Regions from separate parts of the Mesorhizobium sp. U510 genome, predicted to be linked through region 1. Evidence: predicted binding sites of a transcription regulator. Region 1 holds the regulator's gene; each other region holds the start of a gene.
What was found. The regulator PhoB, encoded in region 1, activates phosphate uptake and scavenging genes when phosphate is short. The targets are predictions, from matches to a motif close to TGTCATNNANCTGTCAT.

Region 1 (7,714 bases):
TCCATGAGCAATACCGGACCTTTATGGGCAAGTCGTCAGGCCAACACAATGGCAAGGCCAAGCCATCGCGATCACTGGCATATCACGTGAGCGGCAACCGGCCATGCCGATCAGCGCATTTCGGGCGGTCGGCAGGCCTCAGGCGGCGATCTTCAGCGCGCCCGGCCCCGGGATGGCGCCCGGAGGACATTTGCCCAGGATGATCATGCCGAGCACTTCGTCCTGGGTTACATCGGTGGTGCGCGCGGTGCCGACGACCTGGCCGTTCTTCATCACGCAGACCCGGTCGGCCAGCTCGAAGACGTCGTGGATGTCATGGCTGATCAGGAAGATGCCGATACCATCGGATTTTAGCTGTTTGACCAGTTCGCCGACCTGCGCCGTCTCCTGCGGACCAAGGGCTGCCGTCGGCTCGTCCATGATCAGGATGCGGGCGTTGAACAGGATCGCGCGCGCGATCGCCACCGACTGGCGCTGGCCGCCCGACAGCTTGATCACCGGCTCCTTGAAGCGCTGGAAGCGCGGATTGAGCCGGCCCATCACCTTGCGGGCCTCGGCCTCCATGGCAACGTCGTCGAGTGTGCCCCAGCCGGTCATCAGTTCGCGGCCGAGGAACAGATTGGCAGCGGCGTCGACGTTGTCGGCCAAGGCGAGCGTCTGGTAGATGGTCTCGATGCCGTATTTCTTGGCGTCGCGCGGGTTGGAGATCGAAGCCTCCTCGCCATTGACGAAGATCTGGCCGGCATCGCGCTTGTAGGCGCCTGACAGGATCTTGATCAGCGTCGATTTGCCGGCGCCGTTATGGCCGAGCAGCGCCACGACCTCGCCGGGGAAAAGATCGATCGAGGCATCGTCGACGGCGCGGATGCCGCCAAAGGCGATCGAGATGTTGCGCATGTCGATCAGCGGCGTGCCAGGGGCCGCAGTTGTGGGGGCAGTTGCGGGAGCGATTTTGTCGGCCATGATCGTTTCTCCCCTAAACCCGCTTGCGATAGACGGTGTCGAGCCACACCGCGATGACCAGCACGGCGCCGACGACGATGCTCTGCAGCGGCGAGTCGATGCCGAGCAGCACCATGCCCGACTGCAATGACTGCATCAGAAGCGCGCCCAGCATGGCGCCCATCACGGTGCCGGAACCGCCGGCGAGCGACGTGCCGCCGATTACGGCGGCGGCGATGACCAGAAGCTCGTCCAGCGTGCCCAGCGCATTGGTCGACGCGTTGAGCCGGGCCGACGAGATCGCCGCGCTGACCGCCGCCAGCACGCCCATGATCATGAACACCTTCATGGTCACCCAGCGGGTGTTGATGCCGGCAAGTTCGGCCGCCTCCGGATTGCCGCCAATAGCGAAGACGTAGCGGCCGAAACGCGTGCGCTTGGTGATGAAGGTCATGATGATGCCCACGGCCACCGCCATCAGCACCGGTATGGCAATGCCATGCGCGATGTACAGCCCGCCTTCGGGAACGGTAATGCCGTTCTGCTGGGCATACTGGCGCACGATGCCGATCGGCCATGGATAGGAATTGGCGATCCAGACGGCGCCAAGGATAGCGGCGCAGGCAACCACGCCAAGCAAGGTCTCGGCCCAGACAGGGCGCAGCGGAAAGTGGAACCGCTTGCGCTGCGACCTGCCGTTGAGCAGCATGAAGGCGACCGCCACGCAGGCGACGACACCGACGATCCAGCTGGCGGTGGCGCCGATCGAGCCGCGTGGTCCGCCGCCCATCAGCTGGAAAGTCGTGTCGAGCGGCGCGACCGTGCGCCCGCTGGTAATCAGCCATGCCATGCCGCGCCAGACCAGCAGGCCGCCCAGCGTCACGATGAAGGCCGGAACCTCCATATAGGCGATGATGAAGCCCTGGAACGCGCCGATCAGGAGACCAAGCGCCACGCCAGCCGCCAGCGCGATGATCCAGAGCCAGGGGTTTCCAAGCTGGAAACCGACGACGCGGATGAGGAATTCAGCCTGCGCCACGCCCATGATCATGCCGATCACGCCTTCGACGGATCCAACCGAGAGGTCGATGTTGCGCATGACGATGACCAGCACCATGCCGGTCGCCATGATCGCGACCGACGAGGTTTGCACCGACAGGTTCCACAGATTGCGCGGTGTCAGGAAAAGCCCGCCCGACAGGATATGGATGCCGACCCAGATGACCAGCAGTGCACCGACCATGCCGAGCATGCGCGTATCGAGTTCGGTAGCCTTGAGGAACCGTCCGACGGCGCTGAGTTCGGATGCACGCGCCTTGTCCGCTGTAGTGCTGCCGACCGGTTGATTAGAGGTCGTGTCGGTCATGCTATCCTCCCACCGGTTTACCGTCTGGCGCGGGTACCGAACATGGATGCTATTTGCTTTCCGCGGTCATTTGAAGCGGGAAGCCCCTTGAGAAACGCCGCGGCTTTTGGGCCGCGGCGTCGATATCGAACGGTATTGCGCCGTTTTAGTTGCAGGCGGCGACGCTGCCGGCGGCGACGCCCGCGCAGACTTCGTCCTTCTTGATCCAGCCGGCGTCGATGACGACGTTGAGATTGTCCTTGGTGATGGCCACCGGGGTCAGGAACAGCGACTTGACGGTGTTGCCGCCGGGCGTCGTGAAGTCCTTCACACCGGCGATGTCGGTCATCTTCTTGCCGTCGGCCAGCTGCGAGGCGATCTCGGCGGCGTTCTTGCCGAGTTCGCGCGCGTCCTTCCACACCGACACGGTCTGGGTGCCAAGCGCGATGCGGTTCAGCGCGGCATGGTCGCCGTCCTGACCCGAAACCGGCACGGTGCCGGCAAGACCCTGCGCCGTCAGCGCCGCGACGACGCCGCCGGCGGTGCCGTCATTGGCCGCGACGACCGCGTCGACCTTGTTGTCGTTGGCGGTCAGGAACTGCTCCATGTTCTTCTGGGCGTTGGCGGGCAGCCAGCCATCTGTATAGGCCTCGCCGACATTCTTGATCTTGCCGCTGTCGATGGCAGCCTTGAGCACTTCCATCGAGCCCGCGAACAGGAAGTCGGCGTTCGGATCGGCGCCCGAGCCCTTGATGAAGACATAGTTGCCTTCCGGCTTGGCCTTGAACACCGCGCTGGCCTGCAAGCGGCCGACTTCCTTGTTGTCGAAGGTCAGGTAGAAGACGTCCTTGTTCTCGATCAGCCGGTCATAGCCGACGACCGGAATGCCTTCGTCCAGCGCCTTCTGCACGGCCGGGCCGATGGCCGAGGCATCCTGGGCCAGGATGATCAGCGAATTGGCGCCCTGCGAGATCAGGCTCTCGACATCGGTAAGCTGCTTGCCGGGATTGGATTGCGCATCGGCGGAAATATACTTGTCGCCGGCGGCCTCGATCGCCTTCTTCATGGCGGCCTCGTCGGTCTTCCAGCGCTCTTCCTGGAAGTTGGACCACGAAACGCCGATGACCTTGTCCTTCGCCTGCGCGACCGACGCAAGCGTCAGCGACATGGCGACACCCGCCAGGATGGCGGCTGTGAATCTCTTCATGATATTCCTCCCTGCGCCGCGTATGGCGCGACCAACTGGCCCTAAGGCCGGCACAGAGGCCCTATTTTTTCGAGCCTCGAAAAAACACTGATCCAACACCGGAACGCTGTCAACAACGATTCTGATGGATTTTGATGTCCCTCTGAATTTTTTTCGAGCTTCGCAATAAATAAATGACAGCACAGGCCGCTTCTGCCAGTATTTGACCGTATCGCCGGCAGCGTTCGAGGGAGGACCGGAAGAACCGCGGCGACCGGGAGGATGTGAAAAAACATGTCGGTCGGAATCCGCCACGACGATCTGCGCCGGCGCAACCGCGCCATGGTGATCGCGGCCGTGCGCCGGGCCGGCCGGCCCTCGCGCACCGAGATCGCAGCGACCACCGGCCTCAGCCATTCGACCATATCGGCGATTTCCTCCGACCTGATCGGTGAAGGCATCCTGGCCGAGGGCAAGCCGAGCGAGGCCGGCGCGCTGAAACGCGGCAGGCCGCAGGTCGGCCTCGGCCTCAATCCGGAGGCCGCGGCTGTGATGACCGTGGTGCTGTCGCTGAATTTCCTGTCGGTCGCAGTCATCGACTATGCCGGCCAGGTGATATCGGAGGAACAGCGCCGGCTGGACACGCTGACCATGTCGCGCGAGGCGCTGATCGGCGAGTGCGTGGCCATAGTGCGGCGGCGCCTCGAGGATCCCGACATCGACGTACGCAGCGTCGCCCGCATCGCGCTGGCGATCCAGGGCATCACCGACACCGAGGCCCGGGCGATGCTGTGGTCGCCGATCACACCGCAGACCGACATCGCCTTCGCAGACATACTCGAAGCAGAGTTCGGTATCCCCGCCACCATGGAAAACGACTGCAACATGATGGCGGTGGCGCTGCGCTGGCGCGATCCCGAGCGCTACCGCGACGACTTCATCGCCATCCTGCTTTCGCACGGCATCGGCATGGGGCTGGTGCTGAAGGGCGAGCTGTTCACTGGCACCCATTCCTCAGGCGGCGAATTCGGCCACATGATCCACCGGCCGGGCGGCGCGCTCTGCCGCTGCGGGCGGCGCGGCTGTGTCGAGGCCTATGCCGGCAATTACGCCATCTGGCGCAACGCCAGGCAGCTCAGCGAGGACACCGAGCCGGTGGCCGATGTCAGCGACGCGCAGATGCGGGCGCTGGCCGCGACGGCACGGGAACGGGACGGGCCCGAGCGCGAAGCCTACCGCAAGGCCGGGGAGGCACTCGGCTACGGCCTCGGCAGCCTGTTTGCGCTGATCGATCCCGCGCCCGTCGCCATGGTCGGCGTCAGCGCCGCTGCCTTCGACCTGATCGAGCCGGCATTGCGCGAGGCCATCGCCCAGACCGCCGGCGGCCAGCACTCGAAATCGATCTCCTTCGACACCGAGCCGAACGAACTGCCGCTGATCCGCGAAGGCTGTGCCATGCGCGCGCTGACCTTCGTCGACCAGGAGATTTTCGCGCCCGGCGTGCAAACGAAAGCAGGCCCTGCCGCGAAGAAAAACGTCGCCTGAGTCAGTTCGTGCTCAATCCTCGCGGATCGCGTAGCCCGCCCCACGGATGGTGCGGATGACATCCGGCATGCGGCCATTGTTGACCGCCTTGCGCAACCGGCCGACATGCACGTCCACGGTGCGCTCGTCGATGTAGATCGTCTCGCCCCAGACATTGTCGAGCAGTTGGCTGCGCGAGAACACGCGCCCGGGGTGCCGCATCATGAATTCGAGCAGGCGGAATTCGGTCGGCCCGAGCCGGATCTCGCTCTTCTTGCGGTAGACCCGGTGCGATTCACGGTCGAGCACGATATCGCCGACCTTGAGCACGCTGGACAGCACTTCCGGCTTGGCGCGGCGCAGCAGCGCCTTGACGCGGGCCATGAATTCCGGCGTCGAGAACGGCTTGACCAGATAGTCGTCGGCGCCGGTGGAGAGCCCACGTACACGGTCGCTTTCCTCGCCCCGGGCGGTCAGCATGATGATCGGCAGCCGCTCGGTCTCGGGCCGCATTCGCAGGCGCCGGCAGAGTTCGATGCCGGACACCGCCGGCACCATCCAGTCGAGCACAAGGAGGTCGGGCACGTTCTCCTGCAGGCGGATTTCGGCTTCGTCGCCGCGGGTCACCACCTCGACCTGGTAACCCTCCGATTCCAGATTGTAGCGGAGGAGCACGCCGAGCGGCTCCTCGTCCTCCACCACCATGATGCGTGGTGCGATCATCGATTGATTACCCCTGCGCTCAGGCCGCCGGCGCCGACATCGCCGTCTCGTCCTGTTTTGGACGATTGGCGGGCAGTTGCGTGCCGGTCAGGACATAGTACGCATTCTCGGCGATGTTGGTCACATGGTCGCCGATGCGTTCGAGATTCTTGGCGCAAAACAACAGATGCGTGCAAGCCGTGATGTTGCGCGGGTCTTCCATCATATAGGTCAGCAATTCGCGGAAGACGGAGGTGTATTTGACGTCGATGCGCTCGTCGTCGGCGCGCAGCTTCGCCAGTGCCGCGGCATCGCGCGCCGCATACTCCTCGATCACACCCTGCACCTGGATCAACACCAGCTGCGCCATGGCGTCGATGGAATGCGACAGGTCGCGCGGCGTGGCGCTGAGGCCGACAGTGCCGACGCGCTTGGCGATGTTCTTGGCAAGGTCGCCGATGCGTTCGAGGTCGCCGGCCATGCGGATCGAGCCGACGACATGGCGCAGGTCGTCGGCCATCGGCTGGCGCTTGGCGATCAGCGTGATGGCGCGGTCGTCGAGTTCGCGCTGGCGCGCATCCATGATGGCGTCGTCGGAGACGACGCGCTGAGCGAGAGCATTGTCGGAGTTCAGCAGTGCCTTGGTGGCGCCGCCGACCATCGAGCCGGCGAGATCGCCCATGTCGCTGATCAGCCTGCTGATCTGTCCGAGATCCTCGTCGAAGGCTGCGACTGTGTGTTCGGCCATGATCCTGGTCCTCGTATGCGTGCGATCAGCCGAAGCGGCCGGTGATGTAGTCTTGCGTGCGCTTCTCGCGAGGCGACGTGAAGATCTTCTCGGTGCGGTCGAACTCGACCAGTTCGCCCAGATACATGAAGGCGGTCTGCTTCGAGACGCGCGCCGCCTGCTGCATGTTGTGGGTGACGATGACGATCGTGTAGTCGGCCTGCAACTCGTCGATCAGCTCCTCGATCTTGGCGGTCGACAGCGGGTCAAGCGCCGAGGCCGGCTCGTCGAGCAGGATCACCTCCGGCTTCACCGCCACGGTGCGGGCGATGCACAGCCGCTGCTGCTGGCCGCCCGACAGGCTGAGGCCGCTGGCATTGAGCTTGTCCTTGACCTCGGTCCACAGCGCCGCGCGCTTGAGCGCCTGCTCGACACGGCCGTCCATCTCGGCCTTGCTGATCTTCTCGTAGAGCCTGACGCCGAAAGCGATGTTCTCGTAGATCGACATCGGGAACGGCGTCGGCTTCTGGAACACCATGCCGATCTTGGTGCGCAGCAGGTTGAGATCCTGCGAACGGTCGAGGATGTTCTGGCCGTCGAGCAGCACCTGGCCCTCGGCGGTCTGCTTGGGATAAAGCTCGTAGATGCGGTTGAAGACGCGCAGCAGCGTCGACTTTCCGCAACCCGACGGGCCGATGAAGGCGGTGACGCTGCGCTCGGGCAGCGACAGCGTGATATCCTTCAGCGCCTTCGACTGGCCGTAGTAGAAGTTGAGGTTCTTGACCTCGATCTTGGCCTTGGTCACCGCCTCGGCGGCGATCGTCATGTCTGGAGACAACATCTGGCTCATTTGTCCTCTCTGCGTCCGGTCAGGCTGCGCGCAAAGATGCTGAGCGCGAGAACCGTCAATGTGATTATGAGTGCACCGGTCCAGGCCAGCTGCTGCCATTCCTCATAGGGGCTGAGAGCGAACTGGAAGATGGTGACAGGCAGGCTGGCCATCGGCGCGTTGAGATTGCTCGACCAGAACTGGTTGTTCAGCGCCGTGAAAAGAAGCGGTGCGGTCTCGCCGGAGATGCGGGCGATGGCCAGCAATATGCCGGTGACGATGCCCGAAAGCGCGGCGCGATAGGCAACCGAGCGGATGACCACCCAGCGCGGCGCGCCGATCGCGGTGCCGGCTTCGCGCAAGGCGTTGGGCACCAGGTTGAGCATGTCCTCGGTGGTGCGCACGACGACGGGGATGACCAGGATGGCGAGTGCTACGGCACCGGCGATCGCCGAGAAA
Region 2 (7,714 bases), 800 kb from region 1:
ACAAAAACGGGCTTCACGCATAAACCGAAGTCCAAATGCCGGAGGAATTCGCTAGCCTGTTCGCCATGCGCTGTCGGGTTGGCGTGATTGAGCGGGGAACAAGGCTCGGCCACCGGCGCGGAAGAGGCGAAAGGATCAGGCACCCGTGAGCGCAACCGATATCCACGATCCCAATCGTCGAGATTTTCTTTATGTCGCCACGGGCATGGCTGCCGTGGTCGGGGCCGGCGCCGTCGCCTGGCCTTTCATCGACCAGATGCGCCCCGATGCCTCGACGCTGGCGCTCGCCTCGGTGGAAGTCGATGTCGCCTCGCTGACGCCTGGCATGTCGCTGATCGTCAAGTGGCGCGGCAAGCCGGTCGTGGTGCGCAACCGCACCGAAAAGGAAATGAAGGACGGCGAGGCCGTCAACCTCTCCGATCTCAAGGATCCGATCGCCCGCAACGCCAATCTGCCGGCCGATGCGCCGGCGACCGACGCCAACCGCACCACGCCCGGCAAGGAAGCCTGGATGGTGATGGTTCAGGTCTGCACGCATCTGGGCTGCATCCCGCTCGGCCAGGAAGGCGATTTCGGCGGCTGGTTCTGCCCGTGCCACGGTTCGCAGTACGACACGGCCGGCCGCATCCGCAAAGGCCCGGCGCCCGAGAACATGGCTGTGCCGGTATTCAAATTCATTTCCGATACCAAGATCCTTATCGGTTGAGGCAGGGGATATTTCGATGAGCGAGGGACACTCGACCTATACGCCCAAGACCGGTATCGAACGCTGGTTCGACGCCCGCATGCCGCTGCCGCGGATGGTCTACGACAGCTTCATCGCCTATCCGGTGCCGCGCAACCTCAACTATGCGTGGACCTTTGGCGGCATCCTGGCGATCATGCTGGTGGCGCAGATCCTGACCGGCATCGTGCTGGCCATGCACTACACGGCCGACACCAATCTCGCCTTCGGCTCCGTCGAAAAGATCATGCGTGACGTCAACTCCGGCTGGCTGTTGCGCTATATGCATGCCAACGGCGCCTCGTTCTTCTTCATCGCTGTCTACATCCACATCTTCCGTGGCCTCTATTACGGCTCCTACAAGGCGCCGCGCGAGTTGCTGTGGATCCTCGGCTGCATCATCTATCTCCTGATGATGGCGACCGGCTTCATGGGCTATGTGCTGCCATGGGGGCAGATGAGCTTCTGGGGCGCCACCGTCATCACCGGCTTCTTCAGTGCCATTCCGCTGGTCGGCGACTGGATCCAGCAGCTGCTGCTCGGCGGCTTTGCCGTCGACAACCCGACGCTGAACCGCTTCTTCGCGCTGCACTACCTCTTGCCGTTCATGATTGCCGGCGTCGTCGTGCTGCACGTCTGGGCACTGCATGTGGTGGGCCAGTCGAACCCGACCGGCATCGAGGTCAAGTCGAAGACCGACACCGTCGCCTTCACGCCCTACGCGACCATCAAGGACGCGTTCGGCATGATCGTGTTCCTGTTCTTCTTCGCCTATTTCGTCTTCTACCTGCCGAACTATCTCGGCCATCCGGACAATTACACGGTCGCCAACCCGCTGAAGACCCCGGCCCATATCGTTCCGGAATGGTACTTCCTGCCGTTCTACGCGATCCTGCGCGCCATCACCTTCAACATCGGGCCGATCAATTCCAAGCTCGGCGGCGTGCTGTGCATGTTCGGCGCCATCGTCATGCTGTTTCTGGTGCCGTGGCTCGACACCTCCAAGGTGCGCTCGGCGGTCTACCGGCCTTGGTACAAGCTGTTCTTCTGGCTGTTCGTGGCCGATGCCATCCTGCTGGGCTGGCTGGGCTCGCAACCGGCGGAAGGCAGCTATGTGTTCATGGCGCAGATGGCGACGCTGTTCTACTTCGCCTTCTTCCTGGTCGCGCTGCCGGTGCTTGGCCTGATCGAGACGCCGCGCAGGCTGCCGAACTCGATCACCGAGGCGGTGCTCGAAAAGAACAAGGGCGGCAGCGGGCATCCGGCGGGCGCCACGGCCGCGCCAGAGACCAAGGGCTGAGCGGTAGAGAATCTAAGGGGATTTGGCATGAAAAAGATTCTCACCTCGCTGGCGCTGGTCGGCCTTGTGGCTGCCGGCACCGCAGCGTTCGCGGCCGAAGAGGCGCACAATGCGGCGGCACCCACGCATTTCCCGATCAACGAGCCGAAGGAAATGAGCTGGAGCTTCACCGGCCCGTTCGGCACCTATGACAAGGCGCAGCTGCAGCGCGGTCTGAAGGTCTACAAGGAAGTCTGCTCGGCCTGCCATTCGATGAACCTGGTGGCGTTCCGCACGCTGTCGGACCTCGGCTACAACGACGCCCAGATCAAGACGCTGGCCGCCGAATACACCATCCATGACGGCCCCAACGACGCCGGCGACATGTTCGACCGTCCCGGCAAGCCGTCCGACCATTTCCCGGCGCCGTTCGCCAATGAGGAAGCCGCGGCTGCCTCCAATGGTGGCGCCGCCCCGCCCGACATGTCGCTGCTGGCCAAGGCGCGCGGCGTCGAGCGTGGCTTTCCGCAGTTCGTCTTCGATATCTTCACCCAGTATGACGCGGGCGGGCCCGACTACATCCATTCGCTGCTGACCGGCTACGACCAGACGCCGCCTGCCGGAATGGTCATTCCCGAGGGCACGCACTACAACCCGTACTTCATGTCGGGTGTGTCGTTGAAGATGCCCAAGCCGCTCTCCGACGGTCAGGTGACCTATGACGACGGCTCGCCGCAGACCGTCGACCAGTATTCGCGCGACGTATCGGCCTTCCTGACGTGGGCCGCCGAGCCGCACATGGAAGACCGCAAGAAGACGGGCTTCCGCGTGCTGGTGTTCCTGCTGCTCTTCGGCGCGCTGGTCTACCTGACCAAGCGCAAGGTGTGGGAAGGCGTGGCCCACTAAGCCGCGCAACCAACGACCAAAAAGGCGCCGAAAGGCGCCTTTTTGCTTTTCCGGCGACAGGCTGTGTCACATGGCCGTCACCGCCAACAGCGATCCTGCGCCATTCCCAACAAAGGATCGCACCCATGAAGAAATTCGCATCGCTGACTGCCGGTCTGCTGTTGCTGGTCATCGGCTCGGCCGCCCAGGCCGAAGACGCAAAACCCTTCGTCACGAACAAAGACATCGACCTAACGATGATCCTGCCGCCGCCACCGGCAAACGATTCGGCGCAGACCAAGGCCGAACTCGGCGAGGTGCTGACGCTGCAGGTGACGCGCACGCCCGAGATGGCAGCCAGCGCCGTTGCCGACTCCGAGGAGAATGTCTGGCGCTTCGCCAATGTGATGGGGCTGAATTTCAACAAGGAGAAGCTGCCGAAATTCAGCGCCTTCTTCGATCGCGTGGTCGAGACCGAAGGCGCTGTCGTCGATCCGGCCAAGGATGTCTGGAAGCGGCCGCGTCCGCATCAGCTCAGCGATCTCGTCAAGCCGGCGGTCAAGCTGTCGAGCTCCGGCTCGTGGCCGTCCGGCCACGCCACCGTCGGCACCATGATGGGCATCATCCTGGCCGACATGGTTCCGGAGAAGCGCGCCGAGATCATGGCGCGCGCGGCCGAATACGCCCACAACCGTGAGGTTGGCGGTATCCACTATGCGTCCGACGTAGAAATGGGCAAGATTTCCGGCAGCGTCATTGCCGCGGTCCTGCTCAACCGCGACGACTTCAAGGCCGAATATGAAGTGGCCAGGGCAGAGCTTCGTTCCGATCTCGGCATGTAATCTTCGTCAGCAGTCGGCTTCGATGCGAGGGGCGCTTCAGGCGCCCCTTTTCTTCTCACGGCCATGCTCGGCGGCAGTTCAGCAATTAGTCCGTTGGCAGGGCTGCATCGGATTGATATTCGAGGCATCGAAGGGCGGCGAATGTTGGCCCGCCACGGCCTTGGAAATCGATGATGCGACTCAACGACTGTCATAACTTTTCCGATTTCCGCCGCATGGCGCAGCGAAGGCTGCCGGGCCCGATCTTCGACTACATCGATGGCGCGGCCGACGATGAGGTCACCTATCGCCGCAACACCGAAAGCTTCGAGACCTGCGACCTCGTTCCCAACGTGCTGCGCGGGGTGGGCGAGATCGACATGTCGGTGACGGTGATGGGGCAGAAGCTGGCGATGCCGTTCTATTGCTCGCCGACCGCCCTGCAGCGACTGTTCCACCATCAGGGCGAGCGCGCGGTGGCCAAGGCCGCCGCCAAATACGGCACCATGTTCGGTGTCTCTTCGCTTGGCACCGTCAGCCTCGAGGAAGCGCGCGGGATCAGCGCCAGTCCGCAGGTCTACCAGTTCTATTTCCACCGGGATCGCGGCCTCAACCGGGCGATGATGCAGCGGGCGAAGCAAGTTGGCGTCGAGGTGATGATGCTGACCGTCGATAGCATCACCGGGGGCAATCGCGAGCGCGACAAGCGCACCGGCTTTGCCATTCCCTTCAAGCTCAACCTCGCGGGGATGGCGCAGTTCGCGCTCAAGCCGGCTTGGGCGATCAATTATTTCACCCATGAGGGGTTCAAGCTGCCGCAGCTCGACGAGCATGTCGACATGGGCGGCGGCACGATGTCGATCAGCCGCTATTTCACCGAAATGCTCGACCCGTCGATGACCTGGGACGATGTCGCCGAGATGGTCAGGCAGTGGTCGGGGCCGTTCTGCCTCAAGGGCGTCATGTCGGTCGAGGACGCCAAACGCGCCGTCGAGATCGGCTGCAGCGGCATTGTGCTTTCCAATCATGGCGGCCGGCAGCTGGATGGCTCGCGGGCGGCATTCGACCAGTTGGCCGAGATCGTCGATGCCGTCGGCGACCGGATCGACGTCATCATGGATGGCGGCGTGCAGCGCGGCACGCATGTGCTGAAGGCGTTGTCGCTCGGCGCCAAGGCGGTTGGCATCGGCCGTTACTATCTGTTTCCGCTGGCGGCGGCCGGCCAGCCGGGTGTCGAACGGGCGCTTGAACAGATGCGGGTCGAGATCGAACGCGGCATGAAGCTGATGGGCTGCAGTTCGATCGGACAATTGTCGCGCGAGAACCTGCGCTTCCGGTGACCAGCAGAGCATCGGCGCGGACGGTCACTGCACCGGTCCAGGCCAATCCTTTGCCGGACACGCTTGTCTCGGCCGCCACATCGCGCTAGCCGTTGTCGGTCGCGTCGGGCTACGATCTGCCTCCCGCGCGTTTCAAACCTGTCAGCTGGATCATCCGGAGCCGCCTCATGAAACCTTCGCTCGAAGACACGCTGCTGGCCGCGATCCGCACCATCCCGGATTATCCCAAGCCCGGCATCCTGTTTCGCGACATCACGACGCTGCTCGGCAATGCGCGCGCCTTCCGGCGCGCCATCGACGAACTGGTGCATCCCTATGCCGGCCAGAAGGTCGACAAGATCGCCGGTATCGAGGCGCGCGGCTTTATCCTGGGTGGCGCCGTCGCTCACCAGCTTTCAGCCGGCTTCGTGCCGATCCGCAAGAAGGGCAAGCTGCCTTTCGAGACGGTGCGCGTCGCCTACAGCCTGGAATACGGGCTGGACGAAATGGAGATGCACAAGGACGGCATTTCCCCTGGCGAAAAGGTGATCCTGGTCGACGACCTGATCGCCACTGGCGGCACCGCGGAAGCGGCGGTGAAGCTGCTGCGCCAGATCGGCGCCGATATCCTGGCTGCCTGCTTCGTCATTGACCTGCCGGACCTCGGCGGTCGCGCCAAGCTCGAGGCGCTTGGCGTGCCGGTAAGGACGCTGATCGGGTTCGAGGGGCATTGAGGCAGCAAAATACTGCACGGAGACAAGTACGGGGTCGAGCTTGATGTCCGCGGCCTGCCGGGTCCCCGCTGCTTCGCAGCGTCCCCGCGTTCGTCAGCCTTTCATCGTGCCACTGGCACGATGAATTCGCTTACGCGAACCGGCTACTCACCCACCTTCACCAGCACGGCGCTTTCAAACTCCAGCACCTTATCGCCGGTCGAATCGAACGCTTCCGCGCGCAGCGACAGCATTCGCCAGCCGGGGCGCGAGGCGATGGCGCGATGGGACAGCGCGGTGCGGCTGAAGGTGATGGTCTCGCCGGCATGGACCGGCTTCAGCCACTTAAGGTTCTTGAAACCGGGCGAGGGGCCGAATTCCGGGACCGGGCCGGGGCCGTTCCAGCTGGCCCCCTCGGCATCCATGCTCGCTTCGAGGTTGAGCTTCATCCAGGTGGCGGAGGTGTGCCAGCCGGAGGCGCAGAGCCCGCCGAGCACGCTCTTCCTGGCAGCCTCCTCGTCGATATGGAAGATCTGCGGGTCGTATTTGCGGGCGAACGCCTTGATCGCCTCGGGTTCGAATGTGTGCGAGCCCAGCGTCACCGTGGTGCCGATGCGGAAGAATTCATCCAAGGTCATGCCTGATACCCCGCGGCATCGCGCGTCAGGAACATGACGGAATTCTCAAGCTCGAAGACGCTTTCGCCGCGCTGGTTGACCAGCTCGCTGCGCATGGTGATGAAGCCCAGTTGCGGTTTCGATCGCGACAGGCGTTTGGCCAGGACAACCAAATTGCCTCTGAGCGTATCGCCGGCCAAGACCGGTTTCTTCCACTTGACCTGGTCGACGCCGGGCGCGCCCTGGCAGGTGGAGTCCAGGAGGAAGGCATCGCACAACATGCGCATGAACATGGCGCAGGTGTGCCAGCCCGAAGCCGAGAGGCCGCCGAGGATGCTGGCCTTGCCGGCTTCCTCGTCGAGATGCATCGGCTGGGCATCGAATTCACTGGCGAACTCGATGATCTCGGCCGCGCTCACCTGTTTCGTGCCGAGGTCGAACGAGGCGCCCTCGACGAAATCCTCATAGGCCCATGTCTTTGCGGTCATGTCGGCAATCCGGCTAAATCCCAAGGATCGGGCAACCCGGATGCAGGCCGGCAGCGATTTGGTCAAGTCCTTTCTGGTGAGCCAGGCCGAGGGCGCGGCTGCCCGTCGCGGCGCTCAGAGCCAGCCTCGGCGGCGGAAATACCAGAAGGGCAGGATCGCCGACAGGATCATCAGGCCGATGGCGAAGGGATAGCCAAGCTCCCATTTCAGCTCGGGAATAACGTCGAAGTTCATGCCGTAGATCGAGGCGACCAGTGTCGGCGGCAGGAAGATGACGGCGGCGACCGAGAAGATCTTGATGATGGCGTTCTGCTCGATCGAGATCATGCCGAGCGTGGCGTCGAGCAGGAAGGAGATCTTCTGCGACAGGAAGGTGGCGTGGTCGGCGAGCGACAGCACGTCGCGCGACAGGGTCTTGATGCGGGCGCGGACATCCTTGCTCATCTTGGTCTGGGTCGCGACATGGGCGAGGAAGCCGGCAAGGCGCTGCAGCGAGATCAGGCTGTCGCGCACGGACGAGGCGATGTCTTCCTTGCGGCCGATGGCCTTCAAGAGCTCCTGGAAGTCGCGGTTGCGCTTCGACACCTTGGTCGAGCGTGCCTCGAAAATGTCGCGCGAAATCGCCTCGATGTCGCGGCCGGCGCGTTCGAGGATGTCGGCGAGACGGTCGACGATCGCCTCCAGCAGGCCGATCAGGATGGTGTCGCCACTGGTGCAGCCGGTCGCCACTTTCTCGGCGCGCAGCGGGAAGGTCTTGAAGGCCTTCGGCTCATGGTAGCGAATGGTGATCAGCCTTTTGCCGGCAAGCGCGAAGGTGACCGGCGACATCAGGGGATCGTCGACCTCGGTCTGGGCAGGCAAAGTGGCG
Region 3 (7,714 bases), 1.8 Mb from region 1:
TGAAAGGCGAAGTTCCGAGCGCTGTTACACCTCCATCAGGCTGCGTCTTTAGAACGAGGTGCTCAATTGCCAGCGCAGAATGTGCCAAGGTCACGCCAGATCTTCGGCAAGTCGGCGCAGGCCACTGGATAGCATGTATAAAACGTTAATCTCTCTTTGAGTGAGCTAGATTGCAATGACGCATCGAAAACTTCTTCTCATAATGATCGATGGCGTGAGCGCCGACTATTTCCAAGAACATGCCAACCGTCTGCCAAACTTATCGTCACTGGCAGCCGATGGGTATCTCGTCCGCCGCATGCGCTCTGCGGTACCAGCGACCTCCATGCCGGGTCGGGCTTCCATACTCACAGGTGTCGGAGCCGAGATACATGGTATCTTTGGCAATCGCATCCTGAGTGACGGCGCCTTTGTTGCAGCTGAAGCAGAACACCTCCTCGTTCCGACGATTGCGACCCTTGCCTCGCGTGCCGGCCTCGACGTGGCTTGCATCGGGCACGCCCTCATTAAGCCGGAAGATACGTCCATCTATGTTCCACCTTGCTGGCTGCGTGGCCCGGGCTTCATCAAGATCCCCAGCGATGGGAGTACGCCGTCACTGCTGAAGATAAAGGATCCACGCGGCCGACTGGGGGCCATCCCGCTGCCCTCTTATGTACCTGAATACAGCGGACCGGACGGCGTATCCAGCATTACCAGGACGCTTATCGGTGACCAGCTTACGATCGCCGCGGCCGCCAGCCTGCTCGAGTCAGAAGAGGCACCTGATCTTCTCATTACGGAGATCAATGCCACGGACGCCTTCCAGCATGACTTCGGCTATGGGAGCGACGAAGCTCATTTCGCGATCGCTTTCGCGGATTCTCTCGTTGGTCGTTGTTTGGATAGTCTGCGCCGGGCAGGTCGGCGTGATGATTACACGATTGCGATCGTCAGCGATCATGGCCACCGTAACATCAAAACATCAATCTTGCCGGACCTGATCATTCCGGGAAAGGTGTGGCAGTCCGAAGGTGCGACGCTGCACGTTTTGGTTGAAAGCGATATGGACCGCCGAGAGGTAGCCAAGAAATTGCTCCAGTATGGCGCAGAGGCCTGGAATGGCGATCATCTACCAATTGAACTCCGCAACAGAATTGCCACTTTCACGGCGCCGCCAGAATGTGATTTCGAAGAGACTCCGGCAGACCATCCGGCAGACCAACCGGTCGGCTGTCCGAAATACAAATCTACCCATGGTTTTCGACCTGGCTCTGCTGCGGATGATCGTGTTTGCATTATTTCCGGGCCGGCTGTTCCGAATGAGGTCGCGGAAGGGGCTGAAGCGACGCGCTTAACTCCAACGCTTTCATGCGTCCTTGGACTGCCCGGCGATACATTTTCCGATTGCCCGCTTTTCCGATAATACACGGAGTTATATCGCTCCAGGAGACGATATTGATTCGAATCGAAAAGAAAATGGTGATCAATGAAGCGTTGGGAACTGGTTCGGTCCGCTCTACTCAATGATATTGATGCGGGAGCCTTCCAGGATGGCCGCCTGCCTGGCGATTTTGTCTTGGCAGACCGATTTGGCGTCAATCGGCATACCGTGCGCAATGCCATCAAGGCTTTGGAATCTGAAGGCGCCTTGCGAGTTCGGCATGGTGTCGGAACCTTTGTTGCTGATGATTTCGTTTCACACAAACTGAACAGCGATCCCAGGTTCACTTATAAGCTCCTTGGTCAGAACAAGTCCGTGAAGCGGGAGATACTGTCGATCAACGAAACTTCTGTCGAACCTGATATTGCAAGTCATTTGAACATCGCTCCCTCAGCACTGGTTACCGAGGTCAGGTCGACCTCATTCATCAATGATTGGCCTTTGGCGACCGGAACGAGCTACTATCCGGCAGCGCGCGTTCCTGGCCTCGCCACCGCATTCGAGGGAATGAACTCTCCCACTGCCGCCTTGAAGCGCTGCGGCATCGCGGAATATAAGCGGAAATGGACACGGATCACGGCCCGAAGACCTAGCCCGCAAGAAGCGCAGCTTCTGCGAATATCTTCGTCCAGCCCGGTACTTTTTGAGACCAATGTCGACGTAACGCCGGATGGCTTACCGATCAAATACGCTTTCAGCGTCATACGAAGCGACCGGTACGAATATCTTATTGAAACGAACGAATAAGCACGAAAAGTCGCGTGTGAACACGGCGGCTTATTCGCCGAGACCACCTCTGGCGGATCAGGCGGCCCTCTGCCAGTCGGGATCGCAATAATACTTGATGGGCCGATGCCCTGTCATCAAATCGTTGCAAAAAGGAACTATGTCTATCCGGGAGATACCTAGATATCTAGGCATCAATGCCCAACACCCTGATGAGCCCGGACCTGAGCCGGGCGTTTAATCGAAGCGGCGAACACCGGTGCGGATTGAAGTTGAAAAGCGGCAACGATGGATGGCGGTTCTCGCGCGAGCCCGGTGCGATGAACTTGAGCGGGCCTGGGACAACCTGGCCATCCAGCCGCAATTTGATTGGCTTCGCCGACCGGAAACCGGCCTCGTGCTTGTGCGCGCACGCGCCGGGGGTACGGGGGCCCTATTCAACCTTGGTGAAGTCACGATGACCCGATGTGCCGTTAGGTTGGCCGATGGCATGACGGGCTTCGCCTTCGTCCTCGGGCGCGACCAGCGTCATGCACAACTGGCGGCAGTTTTCGATGCGCTGTTGCAGGGAACAGATGACAGTGCGAGCGGTGTACTTCGTTTCGTTACCGAATTTGGAATCGCGCAATCCGCCCGCCGTGAGATCAAGAGCCGCAAAGCGGCTTCGACTAAGGTCCACTTTTTCGCAATGGCTCGAGGCATGAGTCCGGAATGATAAGCGTTTTGGATACTGCCGGGCTTGAGCCCGGATTCGCAAATCCTGTCTTCGATAGCCAGGACACATTCCGCCGTGTGTTAGATGCGTATGCATATGTCGGCAGGCCGCAAACGCTGGTCTCTGCCACCGCAGCAGTCGGTCCCCTTGATCCGGCGACTGCCGCCGTCTGCCTCACGCTTGCGGATTGCGAAACACCAGTCTGGCTCGATCCCCGGTCGAATCTACCTTCGGTTCGCAAGTGCCTTGGGTTTCACTGCGGGGTGCCGTTTGTGGACAGCGTTGAAAGGTCGACATTTGCCATTGTGGCCAATCCGATAACGATGCCGCGCTTGGCCGAGTTCAATCCCGGAACAGAATTGGAGCCTCAGGCCTCGACGACGATTGTTATCCAGGTGCCATCTTTAAACGGCGGTCCGCCCGTTCGGTGGCGTGGACCGGGCATCCAGCGCGAAGTTTCGGTGGACGTTGATGGGCTTGCATCCTGGTTTTGGAAGGACTGGAAGCTCAATCATGAGCTTTATCCGAGTGGAGTCGATGTTCTCTTTACGTCCGGAAATGCAATCATCGCTCTTCCTCGCAGCATCTCCGGGGAGATCTAGATGGCCTATGTTGCCGTAAAAGGTGGGGAGGAGGCTATCCTCAACTCACATGGTTTGGTTGCGGAGGATCGGCGGGGAGACCCAGCAGTTCCCGAACTCACGGTCCGGCAGATTGCCGAGCAGTTCGGTCTTGCCGTCGACCGAGTGATGTGTGAGGGCTCTGTCTACGATAGAGAGCTTGCGGCATTGGCATTGAAACAAGCCCAAGGCGACGCCGTTGAGGCGATCTTCCTTCTCCGGGCGTTTCGCACAACTCTACCGCGCTTGGCAGTGTCAAACGCGCTCGATACAGCCCGGATGGCCATTCAGCGACGTGTCTCAGCTACCTTCAAGGACATTCCCGGAGGGCAGATACTCGGTTCGACCTATGAGTACACACATAGGCTGCTTGATTTTGATCACCTCGATATTGTTGATTGCGATAAGCCGAAAGCGAAGGTCGCGGATGATCCGCTGGATCCAACTTTTCCGCGTGCCTTCGACAGCATTTCCGACGAAGACCTGATTGAAGCCGAGTTGCCGGAACCCGACCAGTCACCGGTTTTCGATCTCACCCGAGATCCTCTTGCCATGCCCGCCGGTCGCGATCAGCGCTTGCAAAATCTAGCCCGTGGCGATGAGGGATTTGTCGTGGGTTTGGCGTATTCAGCGCTGCGTGGCTATGGCGCTGCCCATCCCTACGTGGGGGAAACAAGGGTTGGGGACGTTACGATAGAAATCCTACCCGAGGAATTGGGCTTTTCTGTTTCTATTGGCGACATCATCGTCACGGAATGCCAGATGCTGGATTTCTTCGGGGGCTCGGAAGACGAGCCTGCGCGCTTCACCCGCGGATATGGTCTCTCATTTGGAAAGAGTGAGCGCAAGGCGATGGCAATGGCAATCGTTGACCGATCGTTGCGCTGTCGGGAATACGGCGAGGAAGCAAAATACCCTGTTCAGGATGAAGAGTTCGTTCTGTCCCATACTGACAATCTCGAGGCGGCCGGTTTCGTCTCGCATCTCACTTTGCCTCACTATGTCGATTTCCAGGGCGACCTGCAATTCCTAAGACAGTTGCGGGAGGAGCATAACCGCCGCCTTTCAAGCAAGGAGGCCGCGGAATGACGGGACCTCATGGCAACGCAGCCGGCCGCAGCTTCCGCCAACCCTACAATTTTGCGTATCTGGACGAACAGTCCAAAAGGATGATCCGGCGATGCATTTTGAAGTCCATGGCCGTTCCAGGCCTTCAGGTTCCATTTGGCAGCCGCGAAATGCCGCTGGCCTACGGGTGGGGGACCGGCGGCATTCAAGTCACAGCCAGTGTCATTGGACCAAACGACACGCTGAAGGTGATTGACCAGGGCGCGGACGACGCAACCAATGCTGTCTCCATCCGGCGTTTTTTCAAGCGTGTGGCCGGCATCGCTACGACCGAAATAACCGAGGCTGCCACAATCATTCAGACGCGTCATCGGGTGCCCGAAACGCCTCTCAAGGAGGGACAAATTATCGTCTACCAAGTGCCGTCGCCCGAACCGTTGCGCCGGCTGGAACCGAGGGACTCCGAAACCCGTAAGATGCATGCTTATGCAGAATATGGTCTGATGAGTGTCGAACTTTACGAAGATATCGCGCGCTTTGGTCATATTGCGACGACCAACAGCTATCCAGTTATGACAAACGGGCGATATTTGATGTCGCCTTCACCTATTCCCAAATTTGACAACCCGAAGATAGCGAACAATCCAGCCATTCAGCTTTTCGGCGCGGGCCGTGAAAAGCGGATTTACGCCGTCCCCCCCTACACACAGGTGCAGAGCCTCGATTTCGAAGACCATCCGTTTCGTGTGCAGCGATGGAGGCAATGCTGCTCCCTTTGTGGGGCGACTGACAGTTATCTCGATGAGATCGTGATGAGTGACAAGGGTCGTCGGATGTTCGTTTGCTCGGACACCGACTACTGCACTACTCGCCGGAACCATGGTCACCTTGGACCGGATCGTGGCGATCCCGCCGACATCGAATTGCTCTTACTCTCGAAAATCGCAACGGGATCGGAATCACGATGAGAGCAGCGGCTCAGTTCCAGCCCGCCCGCCGCCAGCCGCTGCTTTCCGTCCGGCAGCTCACGAAAATGTATGGAAAGACGGTAGGCTGCCGGGACCTTTCGTTCGATCTCTTTCCACGGGAAATCATCGCGATCGTCGGGGAATCCGGATCCGGAAAGTCGACGTTGCTCAGCTGCCTGTCGGGACGTTTGATGCCTGATCAGGGTTCCGTCATTTACGATCTTAATCATAAAGGACCGACGGACATTTTGACCTTATCGGAGCCGGAACGCCGGAAGCTGATGCGGACGGACTGGGGACTCGTCCACCAAAACCCGCGAGATGGCCTTAGAATGGAAGTCACCGCTGGTGGCAATATAGGGGAGCGGCCAATGGCAGTCGGTGCACGCCACTATGGTCGCATACGAGAAGAAGCTCAGGATTGGCTTGCCAAGGTTGAGATTGACCTGCTGCGCACAGATCATCGACCGAAAACGTTTTCCGGTGGCATGCAGCAACGTCTGCAAATTGCCAGAATTCTCGTTACCAAGCCGCGCCTCGTCTTTATGGACGAACCGACGGGCGGCCTCGATGTATCGGTTCAAGCCCGGCTGCTCGACCTGCTGCGGTGCCTGGTCATGAATATCGGAGTGGCTGTCGTGATAGTCACCCACGACCTGTCTGTTGCCCGACTGTTGGCGGACCGCATCATCGTGATGTGGCGAGGAAACATGGTGGAGACCGGCCTCGCCGACCAGGTTCTGGACGATCCGCATCATCCCTACACGCAGCTTCTCGTTTCCTCGGTGCTCTGAATGATCATAAGAACGGATACTTCACCGCACCGTGCAGCGGCAAAGCTCTCCCCGAACGAACTGACATTAACCGGCGCGCGACTTGTTTTGCCGGATGAAGTTTATGATGGAACAGTCCACATTATCGATGGTTACATCGACGACATCGCCGCCGGCAGAAGCACAGTGCCTGGCGCGATCGACCTCGAAGGCGGCTATGTGACGCCAGGCCTCATCGATCTCCATACCGACAATTCGGAGAAGCATGCACTGCCGCGCGCCGGCGTGGTGTGGAATCATCTTTCGGCGGTCATGGCACACGATGCGCTGGTCATAGCAGCCGGCATCACGACAGTTTTCGATTCCCTTTGCATAGGATCAACGACCCGGGATCATACCAGGCAAGCTGATCGAGCTCGCATCCTACCCGTTCTCATCGACGGGATTCGTGAAGCCAGGGCCCATGGACTGCTTCGAGCGGATCATTTTCTGCATTTGCGTTGCGAGGTGACCGACAAAGAGGTGATGTCCGTGTTCACGCCATTGGTCGGCGATCCGCTTGTGAAACTCGTATCGGTGATGGACCATGCCCCTGGTCATCGCCAATCGCCCCAACTCGACCGCTTCCGTGAAATGCAGATCAAGCAGTATGGCTGGTCGGCAGAGGACGCCGACCGTCGAATCGAAGCATGGATCGATGCCTCACGGACGATCGGACCTCAAAACCGAAGCCGAATTATTGCCCTTGCGCGCGCTCGGCAACTGCCGCTCGCCAGCCATGATGATGAAACAGCTGAACATGTTCGAGAAGCGAATGACGCTGGAGTTTTGATCTCTGAATTTCCGACAACCCGGGCTGCTGCGGAGATTGCGCGCTCCCTTGGCATTTGCATCTTAATGGGCGCACCGAACATCGTTCGCGGCAGCTCGCACTCGGGAAACATAAGCGCCCGTGAGCTGGCGACAACCGGTCACCTCGACATCCTTGCCTCGGATTACGTTCCGGCGAGCCTGTTGCATGGAGCCTTTCAACTGACAAGGAATCCGATCGGGATGAGTCTTGCGAAGGCCATTTCCACGGTTAGTTCGGTCCCTGCCTCGGTGACCGGCCTTTGCGACAGAGGGATGATTGGAATCGGCGCCCGCGCCGATCTCTGCCACTTCGTTGAAATCGCCGACATTCCCGTTGTTCGCAGAGTGTGGAGGCAAGGTCGTCAAGTATTTTGACAGAAAGCGGACCGCAAGCATACGGTCCGATAACCTCAAGGAAAATTGTTTGGTGATATCCTCAGCAACAGACCCCGCACTTCGCGCCATTGGCCTTGCCAAGACCTTCACGCTGCACGCCCAGGGCGGCATTGTCCTGCCTGTCTTCGACAATATCGAACTCACGGTCAATGCCGGTGAGTGCGTCTGCCTCG
Region 4 (7,714 bases), 3.4 Mb from region 1:
TCACTTTGTCGGCATCGACGCCAAGGTGCTCGATGACGATCTTCTTGACGCGCTCTGCGGTGTCACTCATTTGGGGCATCCTCGTCTTTTGTTTGTCTGTCTTCGTTAGCGGGCAGAATGCCGCTAATCAAGCTGAAAGATGGTCCTGCCGGAAACGCAACGGCCACGAACCGGTTTTTGCCCGAACCGCCGGGTTGCGGGCCGCATTACACGAAAAATGGCTGAGGTCCAAGGTGAAATGGTCTCTTTTCACAGGCCCGCCATATCCGTCAAATCATGGCCATGCCGCCATTGACATGGATGGTCTGGCCGGTGACGTAGGCGGCTTCGTTGGAGGCGAGGTAGGCGACGGCGGACGCCACTTCAGCACCCGTGCCCATGCGGCGCGTCGGTATCGCCGCCATGATCGCCTCTTTCTGCTTGTCGTTGAGCTTGTCGGTCATGGCCGATTCGATGAAGCCCGGAGCAACGCAGTTGACGGTGATGTTACGGGTAGCGATCTCCTGCGCCAGCGATTTGGAGAAGCCGATCATGCCGGCCTTTGAGGCGCAATAGTTGGCCTGGCCGGGATTGCCTGTCACGCCGACCACGGAGGTGATGTTGATGATGCGGCCATGGCGGCGGCGCATCATCGGATGGGTGAGTTCGCGCGTCAGCCGGAAAACGGCAGTCAGGTTGACCTCGAGCACTGAGTCCCAATCGGCGTCCGACATGCGCACGAACAGGCCGTCCTTGGTGATGCCGGCATTGTTGACCAGTATGTCGACGCCTTCGAGTTCGGCCTCCGCCTTCTGGCCGAGCGCCTTGACTTCGTCGCGGTTCGACAGATTGGCCGGAAACAGCTTGACCCGGTCGCCGAGTTCGCCTGCCAAGGCCTCCAGTTTCTCGATGCGGGTGCCGTGCAGGCCGACAATGGCGCCTTGCGCATGCAGCACGCGGGCAATCGCCTCACCGATGCCTCCGGATGCGCCGGTGACGAGCGCCTTGCGGCCGGTCAGTTCGAACATTTTCGTCTCCTGATCTGAGAAAACACCCTTCACACGGGTGGGGTCAAATCGCCAGTGGATTATGCGAATGTGGCCAGGGCGGCCTCGACATCGGCCGGCGTGCCGACGGCAGATGTCGCGATGTCGCGGTTGATGCGCCGTGCCAGGCCCGACAGCACCTTGCCGGCGCCGATCTCGTAAAGCGTGGTGACGCCGTTGGCGCCGAACCATTCTACCGTTTCGCGCCAGCGCACGCGGCCGGTGATCTGCTCGACCAGGCGCCGGGCGATCTCTTCGGGATCGCTGGTCGGGGTCACCGTGACGTTGGACAGCACAGGCACCGCCGGCGCATGCTTCGTCACACCGGCGAGCGCGTCGCGCATGATATTGGCCGCCGGCGCCATCAGCGCCGAATGGAAGGGTGCCGAGACCTGCAGCATCAGCGCCCGCTTGGCGCCCTTTTCGGTGCACAATTTGGCGGCCAGTTCGACTGCGGCCTTGGCGCCGGAAATGACCAGCTGGCCGCCGCCATTGTCGTTGGCGATCTGGCAGACCTTGCCGGAGCCTTGCGCAGCCTCGGTGCAAGTGGCTTCGACATCCGCCTGCTCCAGTCCGATGATGGCCGCCATGGCGCCTTCGCCGGCCGGCACAGCCGCCTGCATGGCATTGCCGCGAATGCGCAGCAACCGAGCCGCATCGGCGACGGAAACGAAACCGGCGGCGGCAAGGGCCGAATATTCGCCCAGCGAATGGCCGGCGACATAGGCGACCTTGTCCTTCAACGAGAAACCGCGCGCTTCCAGCGCCCTGATCGCCGCCAGCGAAACCGCCATCAGCGCCGGCTGCGCGTTGGCCGTCAGCGTCAAGGTCTCTTCCGGACCTTCCCATATCAGCTTCGACAGGTTTTCGCCGAGCGCGTCGTCGACTTCCTGGAAGACCCTGCGCGCCTCGGGAAAGGCGTCGGCGAGATCCTTGCCCATGCCGACAGCCTGGCTGCCTTGTCCCGGAAAGGTGAATGCGACGGCCATGCGTGGCTCCCGAAGACTGGTTTTACTTGACCTGATAACACGAATTTTCCCTGCCTGTGGCGCAAGGCAGGCCGCCAAGTCAAGCCCGGTTCAACCCGGCCCCAGTTCCGAACCGTACGCCGAGTGCCTGTTCCGAAAGGGCTTTTTGGCGATCACTCCTGATGAAAACCGCTCACGAATCGTTCGCTGGCTCTTCTTATTTCCGCCACAGGCGCTAGCTTTGCGTGACAATTATATGACAATCGCGTGACTTGGGTTGTCGCCGGGTGGGAAGTTAAAGTGGCAAAGAGTTCAAAACGCGCCAGCAAAGCTGCGCCTCAATTCCTGGAAGACGATCCGTCCACCGGCTATTTGCCGGGCCGGAGATGGCCGGTCGTCCGTTACGGGCTGATAAGCCTGGCGATCTCCGCCATCCTGGTGTTCGCCATCGAATTGATCGTGCGCGGTGACGTCGCCGGCACCGTTTTATTCTTCCTGCAGCCGCTCAAGCCGGGCTGGACCACCATCGTCGTGTTCGCGCTGATCCTCATCGGTCTCGACGCCGTTCTGGGACGCAGCCATCAGAGCCTGATGATCGTCGGGCCCTTGACGCTGGCGCTGGCCTTTGTCGGCCATCAGAAATCGCATTATCTCGGCGATCCGCTCTACCCGACTGACTTTCTCTACGCTCGCCAGATCTTCGCGCTGCTGCCGCTTCTGGTGCGTGACCGGCCGATGACCGCGCTCGCCATGGTCGCCGGCATCATCGCCGGCCTGTCGCTGCTCGTCTATGGCTGGCGGCTGTGGCGCCGCAAGGTTCCAGCGCTCAGCCACAAGGGCCGCCTTGCCCGGCTGACGCTGGCGGTGCCGCTGCTCGCCTTCTTCGTCTCGATCATGGACTATGCCACCTTCTCCTGGACCAGGGATCGGCTGCAGATCATCCCGATCATGTGGGACCAGAAGGAAAACTACGCCTCCAACGGCTTTGCGCTCGCCTTCGCGCTCAACGTGCCGATGGCGCATGTCTCGGCACCGCCGGGCTATACGGACAAGGCGATCAAGGCGATCGACCGGCCGCAGACGACGGCCTCGGTGCCCGATGAAAAGCCCGACATCATTATCGTCATGAGCGAATCCTTCTGGGATCCGACCAGGCTGCCCGGCGTCACCATCACGCCGGATCCCATTCCCACCGTGCGGGCATTGCGTTCCGGTTCGATGTTCTCGCCTGAATTCGGCGGCATGACCGCCAACATCGAATTCGAGGCGCTGACCGGCTTTTCCAACGCTTTCCTGCCGGCTGGCAGCATCCCCTACCAGCAATATGTGCGCACGCCGACGCCTTCCATGGCGACCTTCCTGAAAAGCGAGGGCTACAGCGCGCGTGCCATACATCCCGGCACCAACTGGTTCTGGAACCGTGGCGCGGTGTACGCCGATTTCGGCTTCAACGATTTCAAGTCGGAAGAGACGCTGCCGCCCATGGAAAAGCGCGGTCCGCTGGCATCCGACGCGGCGATGACGGACGAGATCATCCGCGAAGCCGACGCCAGCAACGACCCGGTGTTCTTCTTCGCGGTCAGCCTGCAAAACCATGGCCCCTATGAACCGAACCGCTATTACAACCCGACCCACGCGGTTCAGGCGCCGATCAGCCAGTGGGCGCGCGACTCGCTGTTGAGCTATGCGGAGGGTTCAGCCGACGCGGACCGGGGCCTTGAACGGCTGATCGAATGGGCCAAGAAGCGGGAGCGGCCGACGATTGTCGCCTTCTTCGGCGACCATCTGCCGCCGCTCGGGCCGGTCTATGTCGAGACCGGCTTCCTCAAGGACAATGTCGCGCCGCGCAAGGAGCCGACGCCGCAGGCCGCCCTTGACCATCACGAAACGCCACTGATCATCTGGTCGAACCGGTCCGGTCCGGTCGCGAACCTCGGCACGGTGAGCCCGGCATTCCTGCCCTATCATATCCTGACTGCCGCCGGCATCACCCATCCCTACTATACGGGCTTCCTGGGCGAGATGCGGGAGCGCTACCGCGTCGTCGACCGCAACCTGCTTCTGACCCCGGCCGGCGAGGCCACGCCCGACTGGTCGCGCCAGAAGGAGATCGACCCGGCGATCCGCGATTTCCGGCTCATCCAGTACGACATGATGTTCGGCAAGCGCCACGCGGCGCCCGACTTCTTCCCCGAGACGGTCGACAAGGGTGTCGCCCACACGAGTTGATCAGCCGACCCATCGGGTTCAGCCTGGACCTGGCGGAGCGAACACTCAATTCGTCAGTTGCAGCCTTGAGAACTTGTTGGCGATCTGCTGGAAAACGTCCGGCAGCTTGGCCGGGTCGTTGACGGCATAGTAGCCGCTCGGGTCCGAGGCACACGCACTGTAAAGCGCGCGGTTGGCGGCAGTGTCGGATTGCAGCACCATGGTGTAGATTTGCACGCCCTCGTTCTTCAATTGCGTGCAGACGCTTTTGGTCCAGCCGTCGACATTGCGCGCCGCGGCGGCCTGGTCGTCCGATCCGAAACGGCCACCCGCCAGATAACCATAGGATGTGTAATCGGACTTCGTCGGCTGTTCGCTGGCGCCATAGACGACGTTCTCGCCGTCGGTGAGCAACAGCACGATCTTGCTGATGCCGCTTGTCTTCCACGGCGCTGCATCGGTGTAGGGCGCGGCGGGCGACAGCACCCGCATGCCCCACGACAGGCCTTCGGAGACATTGGTTCCCGAACCGTTCCACTCGGTCATCTCGCTTGCTGCCTTGCGCAGCTTGTCGAAATCGTCGGTCAGGGGGACGATGGGTGTCGGGCAAGCGCGGTTCGGGCCGACGGTGATGGCGGAACCCGTCTCGGTGATGAGCTCCTTGGTCGGCGCAACGTATTTGGCCACCTTTTCCTTGGCACCCTTGTCGCCCGGTGGCACAGGGTCGGCCAGACTGCTGAGATCGATACCGAGACGGTTGCCTTTCAGTTTGGCGACCTTGGTGTTGTCGCTGACGTCGTCGAGATAGGAATTGTTGTAGTATTTGGCCGCATTGCCATAGGAGCTAGATGGCTTTTGGGCACCTTCCGGATCGTCCGGCGCAAAATACGGAACGAACAGCGTGTCGGGCTTGTCCGGGTCGGGTGGGGTATCGGAAATGTTATAAGCGCCCGGGCGCGCCTCGACACAGCCCTTCCATCCGGTGCCGTTCCATCCGGCCGCGGTCCATCCGGTGTCCTTGAGTTGCTTGAAAAGCGCCATATGATTGGGACGCTTGCCGTCGATGACGGGGAAATTGACGCCGTTGGTGGAAGACTTGCCGTCCATGTCGATCCAGGACGGGTCGAATTCATCGCCATTGACGTTGACGGCCGTGACGAACGGAACCAGGGAGGCGCGAATCTGGCGCGTCGGCGATTTTGTCGCCTCGAGTGTGTCCAGCAGGGACTTCGTTGCCGTCCTCAACGCCGTCATGCGGGCACCGGCCATCGAGCCGGTATTGTCCAGCACCAGCACGACTTCGAGCTGATTGTTCGATTCGACCGCCGAGGCATCGACGGCGATGTGTCTGTTCCGGCCGAACAGGAAACCGAAGTTCAAATTGACGTCGGCCGACGCAACCGCCTTGGTCTTGATGAAGTTGACGCCCCTGTCGACGGTCAGCGTCGCCTGCGCGTTGGCGAGTTCGCCATGCCCGGCGATGTTGGCCTGAAAATAGCGATCGAAGGCATCGGTGCGGCTAATGTCGAGGTCGCCGAGATGCGAGGAGGCAAGATTTGCGGCGTCGAGCGCGTTCTGCAGGTTGCTCTTGGCCCGCATGACGGTGGACACGTCGACCGCGAAGGCCACGGCCGACAGGATGGCCGGCAGCCCGAGCCCCATCAGCAGCGCGAAATTGCCGCTCTTCGAGCGCCCGAACCTGTTGAGAAGCATCCTTACCCCCGAAAATGCTTACCGCTTGATCTGCGCGGATCGCCCGGGTTTTTGCGCCTTCCATGATGAATCGACCGTTGACGGCGAGGGCGCAACCTGCACAACCTGACATTGTGGTTAAGGGCCGGTTGCCGGAAATCACCAGGCCATTCCGGCGCTGCCGCCTGATTTTCCGGCGCCCTGCGACATCGGGATCGCCGCCTGCCCTTGCCTTATCAGTGGATTGCTGTATAGACGCCGCCAATCTGCCGGTCCCAGCTGGGGGCTGAACGGAGGGCCGGAGGTTTTATCAAAGCCTTCGTGTGAAGCCAGAAGGGCTTCCGCCTCCCGTGTCTCCGCTCTCGACCGTCTCGTCATGCTCCTTTCTTCCCTGCCCCTTTAACCGGGACAAGCGGGTCAGAGAAGTTGCAGAGGCTTTTGCCGCCGGGAACCGGGAGAGAAACGAAGAAAGGCACGAAGACATAATGGCTCTTTACGAACATGTGTTTCTTGCCCGGCAGGACCTCTCGCAGCAGCAGGTCGATGCGCTTGTCGAACAGTACAAGGGCGTCATCTCCGCGAATGGCGGGTCCGTCGGCCGGGTCGAGAACTGGGGATTGAAGTCCCTCACCTACCGGGTCAACAAGAACCGGAAGGCCTACTACACGCTCATGGACCTCAATTGCCCGCCGGCAGCGCTCAACGAAATGGAGCGCCAGATGGGTCTGTCCGAGGACGTCCTGCGTTTCCTGACCATCAAGGTCGAGGCGCATGAGGAAGGTCCGTCGGCCATGATGCAGAAGCGCGAAGAGCGCTCCGAGCGCGGCAGCTTCGGCGACCGCGACCGTGGCGATCGTGGCCCGCGTTCGTTCGGCGACCGTGATCGCGGCGACCGTGGCGATCGTCCGCCGCGTTCGTTCGGCGACGCCGGTGGCGATCGTGGTCCGCGCCGTCCGCGCGAAGGCTTTGAAGGGGGTGCAGAATAATGATCGACATCAACCAGATCCCGACCCGGCGCCCGTTCCATCGTCGCCGCAAGACCTGCCCGTTCTCCGGCGCCAACGCGCCCAAGATCGACTACAAGGACGTGCGTCTGCTGCAGCGCTACATTTCCGAGCGCGGCAAGATCGTGCCGTCGCGCATCACCGCCGTCAGCCAGAAGAAGCAGCGTGAACTCGCCAAGGCGATCAAGCGCGCCCGTTTCCTCGGCCTGCTGCCCTACGTGGTCCGCTAATTCTCCCGAACGGGCGGTTCGCCGCCCGTTCCTCTCACCGGCCATGACGGGCATGACCGGTTCAGCCATCAAATCCCGAGTTGAGGTCAAGGCCTCTAACTGCCGCGACAGGCAGGACAGCGACACCGGCGCTCAAGGCGCTCAAGCTTCCTGACCTGTTCCCAGAGAATTCGGCGCCTGCCTTCATGGACGGACGCCAACCAAAAGGAACAAAACCATGGAAGTCATTCTTCTCGAACGCGTTTCCCGCCTCGGCCAGATGGGCGATACCGTCAAGGTCAAGGACGGCTTTGCCCGTAATTTCCTGCTGCCGCAAGGCAAGGCGCTGCGCGCCAACGAAGCCAACAAGAAGAAGTTCGAGGGCCAGCGCGCCCAGCTCGAGGCCCGCAATCTCGAGCGCAAGTCGGAAGCCAGCCAGGTCGCCGAAAAGCTCGACGGCAAGAGCTTCATCGCCGTGCGCTCCGCCGGTGAAACCGGCCAGCTCTACGGTTCGGTGTCGACGCGCGACATCGCCGAGCTGCTGACGGCGGAAGGTTTTTCGGTCAACCGCAACCAGATCCTGCTCAACCAGCCGATCAAGACCATCG

Region 2: the regulator PhoB is predicted to act here: its motif matches at 2,974-2,990, upstream of ACLGL5_RS33260 (acid phosphatase).
Region 3: the regulator PhoB is predicted to act here: its motif matches at 2,282-2,298, upstream of phnG (phosphonate C-P lyase system protein PhnG).
Region 4: the regulator PhoB is predicted to act here: its motif matches at 2,239-2,255, upstream of ACLGL5_RS19265 (LTA synthase family protein).

The regions. Positions count from the first base shown of each region.
Region 1 covers NZ_CP180532.1:240,443-248,156, forward strand. Annotated here, with positions in the region: gene ACLGL5_RS02975 (ATP-binding cassette domain-containing protein) at 139-963, opposite strand; gene ACLGL5_RS02980 (sugar ABC transporter permease) at 977-2,308, opposite strand; gene xylF (D-xylose ABC transporter substrate-binding protein) at 2,454-3,494, opposite strand; gene ACLGL5_RS02990 (ROK family protein) at 3,768-5,018, shown strand; gene phoB (phosphate regulon transcriptional regulator PhoB) at 5,031-5,720, opposite strand; gene phoU (phosphate signaling complex protein PhoU) at 5,740-6,447, opposite strand; gene pstB (phosphate ABC transporter ATP-binding protein PstB) at 6,473-7,276, opposite strand; gene pstA (phosphate ABC transporter permease PstA) at 7,273-7,714, opposite strand, start outside.
Region 2 covers NZ_CP180532.1:6,424,810-6,432,523, reverse strand. Annotated here, with positions in the region: gene petA (ubiquinol-cytochrome c reductase iron-sulfur subunit) at 146-706, shown strand; gene ACLGL5_RS33270 (cytochrome b) at 723-2,024, shown strand; gene ACLGL5_RS33265 (cytochrome c1) at 2,052-2,909, shown strand; gene ACLGL5_RS33260 (acid phosphatase) at 3,035-3,730, shown strand; gene ACLGL5_RS33255 (alpha-hydroxy acid oxidase) at 3,904-5,049, shown strand; gene ACLGL5_RS33250 (adenine phosphoribosyltransferase) at 5,217-5,762, shown strand; gene ACLGL5_RS33245 (MaoC family dehydratase) at 5,906-6,379, opposite strand; gene ACLGL5_RS33240 (MaoC family dehydratase) at 6,376-6,846, opposite strand; gene corA (magnesium/cobalt transporter CorA) at 6,961-7,714, opposite strand, start outside.
Region 3 covers NZ_CP180532.1:2,029,205-2,036,918, forward strand. Annotated here, with positions in the region: gene ACLGL5_RS11675 (ABC transporter ATP-binding protein) at 1-149, shown strand, start outside; gene ACLGL5_RS11680 (alkaline phosphatase family protein) at 203-1,405, shown strand; gene phnF (phosphonate metabolism transcriptional regulator PhnF) at 1,469-2,170, shown strand; gene phnG (phosphonate C-P lyase system protein PhnG) at 2,409-2,864, shown strand; gene phnH (phosphonate C-P lyase system protein PhnH) at 2,861-3,466, shown strand; gene ACLGL5_RS11700 (carbon-phosphorus lyase complex subunit) at 3,467-4,573, shown strand; gene ACLGL5_RS11705 (alpha-D-ribose 1-methylphosphonate 5-phosphate C-P-lyase PhnJ) at 4,570-5,520, shown strand; gene phnK (phosphonate C-P lyase system protein PhnK) at 5,517-6,314, shown strand; gene phnM (phosphonate metabolism protein PhnM) at 6,315-7,520, shown strand; gene phnL (phosphonate C-P lyase system protein PhnL) at 7,573-7,714, shown strand, end outside.
Region 4 covers NZ_CP180532.1:3,688,095-3,695,808, reverse strand. Annotated here, with positions in the region: gene ACLGL5_RS19280 (acyl carrier protein) at 1-70, opposite strand, end outside; gene fabG (3-oxoacyl-[acyl-carrier-protein] reductase) at 270-1,007, opposite strand; gene fabD (ACP S-malonyltransferase) at 1,067-2,014, opposite strand; gene ACLGL5_RS19265 (LTA synthase family protein) at 2,294-4,222, shown strand; gene ACLGL5_RS19260 (pilus assembly protein) at 4,268-5,914, opposite strand; gene rpsF (30S ribosomal protein S6) at 6,379-6,879, shown strand; gene rpsR (30S ribosomal protein S18) at 6,879-7,127, shown strand; gene rplI (50S ribosomal protein L9) at 7,345-7,714, shown strand, end outside.